Regions from separate parts of the Ensifer sp. SSB1 genome, predicted to be linked through region 3. Evidence: predicted binding sites of a transcription regulator. Region 3 holds the regulator's gene; each other region holds the start of a gene.
The links. Region 3 encodes LexA, which represses DNA repair genes until DNA is damaged. Its sites were predicted from a motif close to TGTTCNNNNTGTGTTCNG; they were not measured.

Region 1 (3,147 bases), on a different contig from region 3:
GGGAACCGTCGGCGCTGCTTCGAGGCTCTTCTTCAGGGCGGGAAGCGAAGAGTAGTCGAACGCCTTCGAGCGCCACTGCAGCACCTTCACCGGATCGAACTCGTGCGCCTCGATGCGATGGACCAGCTCGTTGTCGAAAGGATCGACGCGACCCGTCACCCCGAACGTGCCATCACGCAAGTGCCGACCGGCACGGCCGGCGATCTGCGCAAGCTCGGCCGGATTCAAATTGCGGAACTGGTATCCGTCGAATTTGCGGTCCTGTGCGAAGGCGACATGATCGACGTCGAGGTTGAGCCCCATGCCGATCGCGTCGGTCGCGACCAGGTATTCGACATCGCCTTCCTGATAGAGCGCCACCTGGGCATTGCGCGTGCGTGGCGAAAGCGCGCCGAGAACCACCGCGGCACCGCCGCGCTGACGGCGGATCAGCTCGGCGATCGCATAGACCTCGTCGGCCGAGAAGGCGACGATCGCCGAGCGATGCGGCAGGCGGGTGATTTTCTTCGAGCCGGCATAGAGAAGCTGCGACATGCGCGGCCGCTCGACGACAGTGATGCCGGGCAGCAGCTGCTCGAGGATCGGCCGCATCGTTCCGGCGCCCAGGAGCAGCGTCTCGCCGCGTCCTCGCAGATGCAGGATCCGATCGGTGAAGATGTGGCCGCGCTCGAGGTCGCCAGCAAGCTGCACCTCGTCGATTGCGACGAAGGACGCCGTGGTCTCGCGCGGCATCGCTTCGACGGTGCAGACCGAAAAGCGGGCGCGATGTGGCGTGATCTTTTCCTCGCCCGTGATCAGCGCGACATTGTGGTGGCCGACCCTCTCGACAAGGCGCGTATAGACCTCGCGCGCCAAGAGGCGCAGCGGCAGGCCTATGACGCCGCTCTCATGCGCGATCATGCGCTCGATCGCGTAGTGCGTCTTGCCGGTATTGGTTGGCCCGAGCACCGCGGTTACGCCGCGGCCGCTCAGGATCATGGGGTGAACGGACACGTCATCGATCCCGGGCATTCAGAAATTACGGCAGCGCCTTTTCACGCTGGCGGCAAACACATGCCCACGCACCGAGCCAAACGCAAGGGGCGCCGACAACTAAAACCATCGTTCTATGCTCTCAGCCCATTGCACCACCTGTTGTGGTTGGCGCAATCGAGAATCGGAACAGCCATGGAACGAATCGGCGACGAATCGAAGACTCATCGCGATTCACTGTATGTTCACGACTACATATAGATTTCAACACCCAACGTTGCACCACATGCTGAATCTGGTGCTGATTCCACGCCATGAGGCTCACGACTCGCCTCAATCCGGGCTGCGCCATTGCCAGACAGGTCCAAGGATTCCGAATCCAAGACTCTGGAAAGCCTGGAAAATTTTTCACGAAATTCGTCGGAGATTCACCGGATGAGGAGAATGAGAATCGCGCTCCGCTTCCTCGACCAGTGCGAGCGTATCTGACGGCGACTCGTGATCCGCGCATTATTCCGCTTTTGTTCTCCACAAGATATAGTGCTTGCGCCGTGCGCCCACAACACGATCGAGGGCGCAACTTCGCGATTCAAGCCCTCGGGAGAACGGCGCCTGCTTCCTCCACTCCTCATAAGAGCGGCGCCCCGAAGGGCGCCGCTTGAAAAACGCTTGAGAGACCGGAAGGTCAGACGACAAACTGTCCGCCATTCGCCGAAATCGTCGAGCCGGTGATGAAGCCGGCATCGTCGGAGGCCAGGAACACCACGCAGCGGGCGATTTCTTCCGGTTCGCCGAGGCGACCGACGGGGATCTGCGGAATGATCCGCTCGTTCAGCACCTTCTCCGGCACCGCCCGCACCATTTCCGTGCCGATATAGCCCGGGCAGATGGCGTTGACGGTGATGCCCTTGGCGGCCCCTTCCTGGGCGAGCGACTTCGTGAAGCCGAGATCGCCAGCCTTGGCGGCCGAATAGTTGGCCTGGCCCATCTGGCCCTTCTGGCCGTTGATCGACGAGATGTTGATGACGCGGCCGAAACCGCGGTCGCGCATGGCGGACCAGAGCGGGTGCGTCATGTTGAAGAGACCGGTAAGGTTGGTGCCGATCACCTCGCCCCATTGCTCGGGCGTCATCTTGTGGAACATCGCGTCGCGGGTGATGCCCGCATTGTTGACCAGCACCTCGACCGGGCCGAGATCGGCCTCGACCTTGGCGATCCCCTCGGCGCAGGCCTGATAACTGGAAACGTCCCACTTGTAGACCGGGATGCCGGTTTCTTGCTTGAAGGCCTGGGCCTTCTCGTCATTGCCGGCATAGTTGGCAGCCACCTTGTAGCCGGCATTCTTGAGTGCGATGGAAATTGCAGCGCCAATGCCGCGCGACCCACCCGTGACCAATGCTACCCTGCTCATGCACGCCTCCCACTTGATCAGTTCAGTTTCTCAAAGGCCTTCTTCATCAGCTTTTCGCCGATCTGTTGCCCGTAGAGCCCGGCGGCCGCCTGAAACTGCGGCGTCGCGAGCATAGGCATTCCCACCTCGCACTTGGTGAGCGCGAGTTCCATCATCAGTGTACTGAGTTGTTCCAGCGACGCCTTCAGCGCACCACTGTCATCGTTCAAGGCGGCAACCATCACGTCCTTGAACACGCCCTCCTCGTCAGAAGTCGTATGTTCCAGCATGCACTGAACCAACCGCGCCTCGTCGAGAGGCGCGGGATTGGCATGTGCAGAAACGATCGGCGAACCGGCCAGCAAGAGGGAAAACGGAACCCACCTGGCGCTGTTCATGCCGCCAAACCGACTAGAGCCGTTCGACGCACATGGCGACGCCCATACCGCCGCCGATGCAGAGCGTTGCAAGCCCCTTGGAAACGCCACGGCGCTTCATTTCGAAGAGCAGCGTGTTGAGCACGCGGGCGCCGGACGCACCGATCGGATGGCCGATGGCGATCGCGCCGCCGTTGACGTTGACGATCGACGGATCCCAGCCGAGGTCCTTGTTGACCGCGCAGGCCTGGGCGGCGAAGGCCTCGTTGGCCTCGACCAGCTCGACATCGCCGATCGCCCAGCCGGCTTTAGCCAGCGCCTTGCGCGAAGCCGGGATCGGGCCGGTGCCCATGACCTGCGGATCGACGCCGGCCGTTGCCCAGGAAACGATGCGGGCAAGCGGCTGGA
Region 2 (3,147 bases), on a different contig from region 3:
CGAACTTCACGAAGGGAATGTTGCGGCGGGTGAGCTCGACTTCGAGCGTGCCGCTGTGGTTGGCGGAGCGAAACAGCACCGCCTGCTGCTTCAGGGTCATGCCGACTTCTCGGTTGGCGAGAACCTGCTCGACGATATAGGCCGCCTGTTCCGTCTCGTCCTTGACGGTGACAAGCTGCGGGCGCTGTTCGGACTGCCTGTCCGTCCAGAGGTTCTTGGTGAACCGCTCCCGTGCCAGCCCGATCACGCCGTTGGCGGCGGCGAGGATCGGCTGGGTCGAGCGGTAGTTTTGATCGAGCGTGATGACGTCGGCAGGCTCAGGCGAAAACGCGTTCGGAAAATCGAGGATGTTGCGAACCGTGGCTGCCCGAAAGGAGTAGATCGACTGGGCGTCGTCTCCAACCACCGTCAGGCCATGGCCTTCGGGCTTGAGCGACAGCAGGATCGAAGACTGAAGGCGGTTCGTATCCTGATATTCGTCGACCAGGATGTGATCGAAACGGCCGCTGATATCCTGTGCCAGTTCTGCGTCGGACACCATCTGCGCCCAGTAGAGAAGGAGATCATCGTAATCGAGCACGTTCTGCGTCTGCTTGGCCTCCACATAGCCGGCAAACAGTTCCTTCAGTTGCTGTTCCCAGCTCACGGCCCAGGGATACGCGGTCTTCAGGACATCGATGATCGCGCTCTCGGAATTCACGACGCGCGAGTAGATCGCAAGGCATGTGCCTTTGGTCGGAAAGCGGCTTTCCATCTTGGAGAAGCCGAGTTCATGGCGGACAAGGTTCATGAGATCGGCGCTGTCTTCGCGATCATGGATGGTAAAATCCGCGCCAAGGCCGATCTGCTCGGCATAGATCCTCAGGATCCGCGAGCCGATCCCGTGGAATGTGCCGGCCCAGGAAAGCGCGTCGGTCATGACCGCGGCATTGTCGCCGAGCACTTGGCGACAGATACGCCCGACCCGGCGCGTCATCTCCGCGGCGGCGCGGCGCGAAAAGGTCATCAGCAGAATGCGGCGTGGGTCCGCGCCGTTGACGATCAGATGCGCGACCCGATGCGCAAGCGTGTTCGTCTTGCCAGACCCGGCGCCGGCGATGATCAGCAGAGGGCCACCGGCCTCGCCATGCGGCAATCCCACACCATGCACCACCGCCTCGCGCTGGCGGTCATTCAGTTTTTCGAGATAGGCGGCGCTCATTCGTGTCCAGGCGTTCTCAGCAAGATTTCCGAATTGTTCCCGTCCATGTCTTTGAAAGACTTCACGGATTCCGGTTCACGGAGATCTGATCCATCGCTTTCGGCAGATGACTCGGAACAAAAATGGAACGTATCAGCTTCGATCGCCGCTGGAAACCCGGCACACCGGCTATCACCAGGTCGCTGGCCGATGGGCAACGCAAGAATGCAATCTCAGGAACGGGTTTCGGACCTTCGCCGGTCGCCGCTTCATACCGATGTGCAGACATCCCTCCGGAGACGACGCGGAGAGATCGATAGGGCGCGTTCAGATCGCCCGGGCCACGACCTGTGCCGCGACCGATACCAGCAGGGCGGCCAGGGCAACGGCCGTGCCAAATCGCGCGATTTTCATGCGGCGGCCACGCGCGCCATCCCAATCATAGCCCATCATTGCTCTCCCTCGGCATCATGCCTGGCGGGGATGGTGGCCATATTTGGTAACGAGGACGTAAACTTGCGGTTGCTACTTATGCGGGCCTTGCCTCCCGCCCGTGCAATCAGGCGCGAACGGGAGGCATAGAAGCAACGATTACAGGCTCTTGCGCGTGACGAAGCGGGTTTCCAGATAGGCTTCGATCGCCTCGGAGCCGCCTTCGGTGCCGTAGCCGGAATCCTTGATGCCGCCGAAGGGGACTTCTGGCAGCGCCAGGCCAAGATGGTTGATCGAGATCATTCCGCTCTCGACCTCGGTGGCGAGGCGATGGGCGCTTCTTTCCGAACCGGTGAAGGCATAGGCCGCAAGTCCGAACGGCAGGCGGTTGGCCTCGTTGATCGCGTCGTCCAAAGTGCCGAAGCGGTTGATGATGGAAACGGGGCCGAAGGGTTCGTCGTTCATGATGCGGGCGCTGAGCGGCACGTCGGCAAGAACCGTCGGCTCGAAGAAATAGCCGCGATTGCCGATGCGATGGCCACCGGTTGCCAGCCGGCCGCCATGCTCGACGGCATCGGCGACCAGGCTTTCGATCGCCGGGATGCGCCGCTCATTGGCAAGCGGTCCCATGTCGATGCCGGCTTCCAGGCCATTGCCGACCTTGATCTTTTTCGATGCGGCAACGAAGCCTTCGAGGAACTGGTCCGCCACCCGTTCCTGCACCAGGAAGCGGGTCGGCGACACGCACACCTGCCCGGCATTGCGATACTTGCTGCCGGACATGATCGCGACCGCCTGCTCAATGTCGGCGTCTTCGGTGACGATGACCGGGGCATGGCCGCCGAGTTCCATCGTCGCGCGCTTCATGTGCTGGCCGGCGAGGGATGCCAGTATCTTGCCGACCGGTGTCGAGCCGGTGAAGGACATCTTGCGGATCACCGGATGGGAGATCAGATACTCCGAGATCACTGCCGGCACGCCGTAGACCAGGTTGACGACGCCAGCGGGAATGCCGGCATCGACGAAGCAGCGGATCAGTTCGGCCGGCGAGGCCGGCGTTTCCTCGGGCGCCTTGACGATGATCGAGCAGCCGGTCGTCAGCGCGGCGGACAGCTTGCGCACCACCTGATTGATCGGGAAATTCCAGGGTGTGAAGGCAGCGACCGGGCCGACCGGCAGCTTGACCGTCATCTGGGTGACATCAGGCGCACGCGGCGGGATGATCTGGCCATAGGCGCGCTTTCCTTCCTCGGCGAACCATTCGATGATCTCGGCGGCGCTGAGGATTTCGCCCTTGGACTGGGAAAGCGGCTTGCCCTGTTCCCGCGTCATCAGCCAGGCGATGTCGCCGGCGCGCTCGCGAAGCAGACCGGCTGCCGTCCGCATGACTTTTGCCCGGTCGAATGCCGAGGTCGACCGCCAGACCTGGAAGCCTTTCTGGGCAGCACTCAGCGCTTCGTCCAGATCCGCGATTTCCGCCCACGCCACATGGCCGATGGCCTCCTCGGTGGCAGGGTCGATGACGGGAATGGTCT
Region 3 (3,147 bases):
CCCTCATGGACGCTCACAGGGCGGCCCGGAGGGCGCTATGACAGCCTTCCGCAGAGACGGTGACCTGCGACGTGTTCGTAGGCGGCGCGAAGGAGAAGCGGGGTTCAAGCACCTGCAGCTGGTGAGCGGGTTTCTGGCTCAGGATTCGCTGTGAACATGTCGCATTTCATGTCGTATGGATCCGCCGTCGCCGCGTGGAAGTGCAGGGAAAGCAAGGGAATCTCGTAGCAACATCGCGTTACGCGGAAGCGGTGTTTTTCCGCTTCGCGACGACTGCAACATATTGATTATATTGGTGAATATATTTGGAGGCCTCGCCCGGAATTGAACCGGGGTACAAGGATTTGCAGTCCTCTGCGTCACCACTCCGCCACGAGGCCTCACGGCTCGGATAACCGAGCGTTGGCGGGGATTTAGAATGATTGCAGAAAATCCGCAAGAGGCATTTTCGGAAAAAGCACAAAGCGAATTTGCGGTTCGGGCGCTTTCCACAGGCAGAACGTCTGGCAATGTCGATTGCTCCTGCCCAGCGTGCAGCAATGCTTCAAGAGGAGGTCGGAACGATTGCCTTCCTCAGCTTACTCCGGGTTGAGACACCTGGGAGCTTTCGCTCAGGCGTGCCACACGCCCGCACAAGCCACGTCTTCTAAATCCCCTGCGGATCTTATCGCTTCGGTGAAATCGGCAGAGGGGGAACGATGACTCCGCTGACATCAGCCGCATCGGTAGCGTCCGTCATCATCAAGCGGAGGCAATGGCTTATATGAAAACGAAACTTGTCCTGACGGCCTTGGCCCTCTTTGCTGCGACCACATTCGAGGCGCGGGCAGAGGACCTAGTTTTCAAGCTGAAGAACAACACAAATGCAGTTCTGACTAACTTCTACACGTCGCCGGTGGGCGTCAACGAGTGGGAAGACGATGTATTCGGCCGGCAGGTTCTGAACCCCGGCGAGAACATGGAGATCACCATCGCTGACGGTCGGGATGTCTGCAAGTACGACATGCGCTTCGAATTCGAAGAGGACTCGGGCCTCGATACGACCGAAGATACGCAGGACCTTTGCGAACTCGGTGAATACACGATCCACGAGTAAGCGGCGCGTTATCGGATAAACAAGAAGAGCCTCGCTACCCCAAGCGGCAGCGAGGCTCTTCAGAGCGCCGATTTTTTCTGGAGGTCAATGGTAGCGGCGGATCAGCCCAACGAGCTTGCCCTGGATCTTCACACGATCAGGCCCGAAGATCCGGGTCTCGTAGGCAGGGTTTGCGGCTTCGAGCGCGATCGACGCGCCCTTGCGACGGAAACGCTTCAGCGTCGCTTCCTCGTCATCCACGAGCGCCACGATGATATCGCCGGGGTTGGCTGTATTGCCATTTCGGATGATCACGGTGTCGCCGTCGAAGATGCCGGCTTCGATCATCGAGTCGCCCTTGACTTCGAGGGCGTAGTGTTCGCCGTTCCCGATCATATCGAGTGGAACGGTGATGTCGTGCGTGTTGTTCTGGATCGCCGAGATCGGCACACCGGCAGCGATGCGGCCCATGACCGGCACGGAAACCGATGTGTTTTCGGCCACTGGCGCCGGCTTCGGTGGTGCGGCAGGGGCTGCCGCCGGCGGCTTGCCGAGGCTTCCCTCGATCACGCTCGGCGAGAAGCCGCGACGCGGCTGCTGCTGGCTGGACGCGTAGGATTCCGGAAGCTTGATGACCTCGAGCGCGCGGGCCCGGTTCGGAAGACGGCGAATGAACCCGCGTTCTTCGAGCGCGGTAATCAGACGGTGGATGCCGGACTTCGACGCCAGGTCGAGCGCATCCTTCATTTCATCGAATGATGGCGGGACGCCCGACTCCTTCATGCGTTCGTGAATGAACAGAAGCAATTCCTGTTGCTTGCGGGTCAGCATGGCACGTCGCTCCAGAAGGCGTGAAACAAATCAAGAACAGACACTATCTGTTCCATATGTGTTCTGCAAGTGCCTAAAATTCCGTGAATTCAGTCAATTGGCGCGACTGCGCGTGCCGGTTGGTCACTTTTACGGGAGCAAAGCGGGTTTTGGTGATGATTGTTTGGTTGGAAACGACCGTATTGGACTGCGTCGAGCGAATCGCGAGCGTTCTGATGGCGAGGGTCAGGCCGGCTGCGTGGCGGCGCAGGCGTCTTCGAATTCCTTCACCGTCTCGGCGCTGTTGTCTTCGGGAAGCACCGCGTCCGCCGCATCGGTTGCCACGGGCGTGTCGCCGTCATAGACGAACGACTGGATGTAGAACGCAATGGCGCCCTTCCACACGTTGCGTCCATCAATCTGGTGGCAGGGTACGGCGCTTTCGAAGTCCGTCTGCAGTTCATCGACCGTGGCGGCACTGAGCTTGACGTCAGGCATGTTAGGCGATGCGACTATCGAAGCGAGAAGCAGGGCGGCAAGCACGGTGATCGTCCACTTTGAGGCAAGGGTGGGACTACGGGGCGGTTAACGATGTGAACCGCGCTTTCGTTCCGAAGTCCAGCAAACTTGGCGATCACTCTCATGTGTTCAACAGGTCTTTGAGTTCAGGCTGTGACCGTTTTGCGCCAGAGGTGCGCGGCGGCAAGGCCCTTGATCCTGGTGCGATCGGCCGACCCGCATTCGCATCGGTTGTGCCAGTCAATGTCCTCCCTGTTGGAGTGCACAAATCCCTGTTGTGATCGCGCCGCATTGTCTCGACAGGTTGCAAAAATACGATAACTTTGCGGGGAAAGTGGGGTGGTTGCATGCATAGATTGTCGTTGGCGGTTCTCGGTCTGTTGGTGGCGGCCGGAGCGGCCTCTGCTGAAGAGGGCCGTTCGAATATCTGGAAGCGGATCAACGCCTGGACGGTCGGTTCCGATCTGTCCTTGGGCGGCTCGTGCTACGCGGCGACGAGCTATGACGCCGGCGCGATTCTTCGTATCGGCTTCTATCCAAGGGGATCGGCGAACCTGGCGTTTCTTTCGATCGGCAATGCCACCTGGAAATCGATCGAGCCGCAAAGAGAGTATGACGTTGCCTTGCAGCTCGACCGCGGCCGCCAGTGGCCGGCCGTTGCGTTCGGCGTGGACCTCACGGGTTCGAAGGCTCTGGTCGTCAATTTTTCCAATACCGACTTCTTCACCGAATTCGTTCATGAA
Region 4 (3,147 bases), on a different contig from region 3:
AGCGGCATGGAGCCGTTACCGGCCGCGGTCACCGCGGCGGCGTGGCCGGTCTGCATCGCTCGGCGGCTCTACCGGTCCTTCCCAGCCGAAGACACTGCGACCGCCAAACTCGTGCGATTGACGAAACTCACCGGCCACGATCTCCTTGAGATCCGGGCCGGTGGCATATTTCTCGAACTGGCGGGCCTGATCGTCGAGGCGCTTGAGGACTTGCATCTCTTCGTCGCGACCGAGCTTCGCCTTCGATACGGCGGATTTCATCACCCGGATCGTCTCGTCATACACCTTCAGGGGAACCGGGAACGGGTGGCGATCCTTGCCTCCATGGGCAAGCGAGAAGCGCGCCGGATCGGCGAACCGACACGGCGCGCCGTGCACCACTTCGGCCACCATCGCCAGCGCCTTGACCGTGCGCGCTCCAACGCCCGGCACCAACAGGAGATGCTCGAAATCCTCCGGGCCGCGGTCGGCAGCCGCAGCAAGCGTTGCATGCAGGCGCTTCATGTTGACGTCTTCTTCGCGAACGTCGTGGTGCGCAGGCATGATCAGATGCGGCAGCATGGGCTGCGCGCTTTGCTTGCTCGCCCGCCTTGGCTCGATAGCAGCAACCTCTCGGACGATCCGGTCCGGTCCGAGCGATGCGAGGAGATCGAGCTGGCCACTGCGCGAAGCCGCAGCGCGGCGGTCGGCAAGATTGACGATTTCGCCCTGCCGCACACCATCGATCGCCGTATGGGGCGAATCCACGAAGCTGCTGATCCCCTCGGAAAGCCAGTGGTAGCGCCGGGCCTGCCGCCTCTCGCCGTTCATACCCTGCTGCACGACAACCCATTTACCGTCATCGGTGACGATGAAGCCGTGCAGGTAAAGGTCGAAGCCGTCTTGCACTGCCGCACTGTCGACCTTTGCGACGAGGCGACTGGTGGTCGCCAGGCCGCCTCCGTCGAGGCCCACGCGCTCGCCGATTGCAATCAACTCGCCCGGTGTCTCCCTGGAGTTCCGCCCTCGTCCGCCGCAGACGTGGATACCAAGTTCGCCCGACAGCGGTAACAGACCACGTTTCAGGGCACCGATGACGCTGGTGGTGATGCCGGAGGAGTGCCAGTCCATGCCCATGACGCATCCGAAAGACTGAAACCAGAACGGATGCGCCAGCCGGCGAAGAAACTCGTCTCGCCCATATTCGATGACGATCGCCTGGGTGATGATCGCACCAAGTTTTGTCATGCGCTCGCCAAGCCACCGGGGAACCCGGCCACCGTGAAGCGGAAGATCGGCACTGCCTGCTCTCTGGACCATCCGGGCCTTATACACGGGCAGAAAGCCCTTTCACACAGGAAAGTTCCTCAAACGTTCTCATTTTTCGCGGCAAACTGCGAGACCGCGGCGGCCGGTCGTGTCCGCGGGAAGGTGCTGCAGGTCGCCGAACTGCAGCATCGCGAGACCTTGCCTTCGGGACGGTTCGACTGCATCAGCCCGAGTAAAACCCAAACTGCATTATGAACTCTACCTTTGCGCTTAAGATAGAGTTCAGCAATCGGCGATATGCTCCGCGCTAAATTGCATTTGAACAGGGTTCAAAATGAGCGAGTTCCAAAACAGAGCTGTTCGATTGATGGTTGCTTCCGCAGGAGAGGATGCGACCAGCGATCTTGCCGTGCGTCGCGCAAAGGTTCTGACGACCGCGCTGGAACTCTATGACGCTTTGGGCGGATCGTCCGAACAACTTGAGGCCTGCATCGCGAAAAGGGATGCCGGGGCTCCGAGACGCATTGATCTGGTGATCGGCGATCTGATGATGGAGATGGCAACCATAAGCCACATTCACGACATCGACGTTATGCAGGCAGCACACAATGCTCTCGACAGCGGCATTCGCGAAACGACTTCCGCCTGATCGCGGACCAATCTCGCCAAACGCTTTTCCGTTCCGCGCCTTGACGACCTTTCGCCATCAGTGCCTTCGATGGTCGCTTGCCGATGTAGCGCTTTCGAGAACAACGATCCCGGAATAGAGCACCGGAGTGTCCTTCCGATCGCGAAAGCACCGACCAAAGGCGACGACCGAGACGTAGTGTCCGCCTCGCGTCCTTACGCGATAGGTCGATTGCTGGGCTCGCCCTCCCACCATGGTGGCGGCAATTTCCTTTGCCAGATACGGCCGGTCTTCCGGGTGAACCCGGTCGAGATAGAGCTTGAGCGGCAATCCGCGATTGGTCTCCGTCGCGATCAGTCCGAAAAGCTCCGCCAGAGCCGAGTCGGCGTAGACGAGGTCCTGTGTAATGTCCCAGGTGAAAATCCCGGAATCCGCAGTGTCCACATCGGCGAGATCCACAACGAAAGTGCGCTCTCTATCCCCTTCCATGGGCCTTCCTTATGTTCGGGGGATCACTACCCGGTGTGAATGGAACCTGTGTGAACGACACACGCAACACCGTCAATCAGTCGAATTTCGAGGACACATCAAAGGCGTGCCGATCGACCAGCTGGCGCAAGCAGGCATGCAGCCGCCCGTTGTAGCCGCCATCATTGTCCTCCAACATATCCAGATAGAACTGCGCTATGGCGCGAAATTCGCCGGCGTCGCGTGGGACACGCTGCTCAATCTCGACGAACGTTTGCTCCACGGTCCGTTCGAGCGAGCGGAACCGTTCCGTTTCATATTCGTCAACCAGCCCAAACAGTTGGCTCTGCGCCGCTTTGAATTGTGCGATGAGGTCCGTGACCTTCGCGTCGCCATCTTGATCAGATCTATGCATTTCATCAATTTAGCACGCACTAACGAACAGAGCCAACTCCCACACTTGACGACTGTCATTTTAATTCGGATTTCCAAGCTCTTCCGCAACGAAGCGCCGAACAGTGTGACTTTTTAGCAGCAATATTTCGCCACAAAACCTTGAGGCGCTCGCTTGGCGGTGCCGGTTTTCAGCACCAGGAGGTGGCGGAAAGCTAGAAGCGCGTTCGCAGGTAGTTCAGTTGAGCGTTCAGCCAATAGCGAACCTGTCTGGTCGCGGACTGGGCCTCATGCCCAAACTCCTGGGTATAGCGGCCTTCACACAACGTCGTGTCGACCACCCACAATCCGCCCGCCAAAAATGTCATCAACAGGAAGCCGCGCATGGCCGCACAGCATGAACATGCGAT

Region 1: the regulator LexA is predicted to act here: its motif matches at 1,158-1,175, upstream of I8N66_RS01085 (helicase-related protein).
Region 2: the regulator LexA is predicted to act here: its motif matches at 1,314-1,331, upstream of I8N66_RS01540 (ATP-dependent helicase).
Region 4: the regulator LexA is predicted to act here: its motif matches at 1,341-1,358, upstream of I8N66_RS17395 (DUF763 domain-containing protein).

What each region holds. Positions count from the first base shown of each region.
Region 1 covers NZ_JAEPRP010000003.1:27,292-30,438, reverse strand. Annotated here, with positions in the region: gene I8N66_RS01085 (helicase-related protein) at 1-993, opposite strand, end outside; gene I8N66_RS01080 (beta-ketoacyl-ACP reductase) at 1,658-2,383, opposite strand; gene I8N66_RS01075 (hypothetical protein) at 2,401-2,760, opposite strand; gene I8N66_RS01070 (acetyl-CoA C-acetyltransferase) at 2,774-3,147, opposite strand, start outside.
Region 2 covers NZ_JAEPRP010000004.1:28,748-31,894, forward strand. Annotated here, with positions in the region: gene I8N66_RS01540 (ATP-dependent helicase) at 1-1,201, opposite strand, end outside; gene I8N66_RS01545 (hypothetical protein) at 1,508-1,630, opposite strand; gene I8N66_RS01550 (NAD-dependent succinate-semialdehyde dehydrogenase) at 1,772-3,147, opposite strand, start outside.
Region 3 covers NZ_JAEPRP010000040.1:20,763-23,909, reverse strand. Annotated here, with positions in the region: gene I8N66_RS12565 (hypothetical protein) at 1-63, shown strand, start outside; tRNA gene I8N66_RS12560 (tRNA-Cys) at 307-380, opposite strand; gene I8N66_RS12555 (hypothetical protein) at 764-1,096, shown strand; gene lexA (transcriptional repressor LexA) at 1,181-1,906, opposite strand; gene I8N66_RS12545 (hypothetical protein) at 2,132-2,383, opposite strand; gene I8N66_RS12540 (hypothetical protein) at 2,752-3,147, shown strand, end outside.
Region 4 covers NZ_JAEPRP010000065.1:3,659-6,805, reverse strand. Annotated here, with positions in the region: gene I8N66_RS17395 (DUF763 domain-containing protein) at 16-1,299, opposite strand; gene I8N66_RS17390 (hypothetical protein) at 1,616-1,897, shown strand; gene I8N66_RS17385 (PAS domain-containing protein) at 1,955-2,365, opposite strand; gene I8N66_RS17380 (hypothetical protein) at 2,472-2,876, shown strand.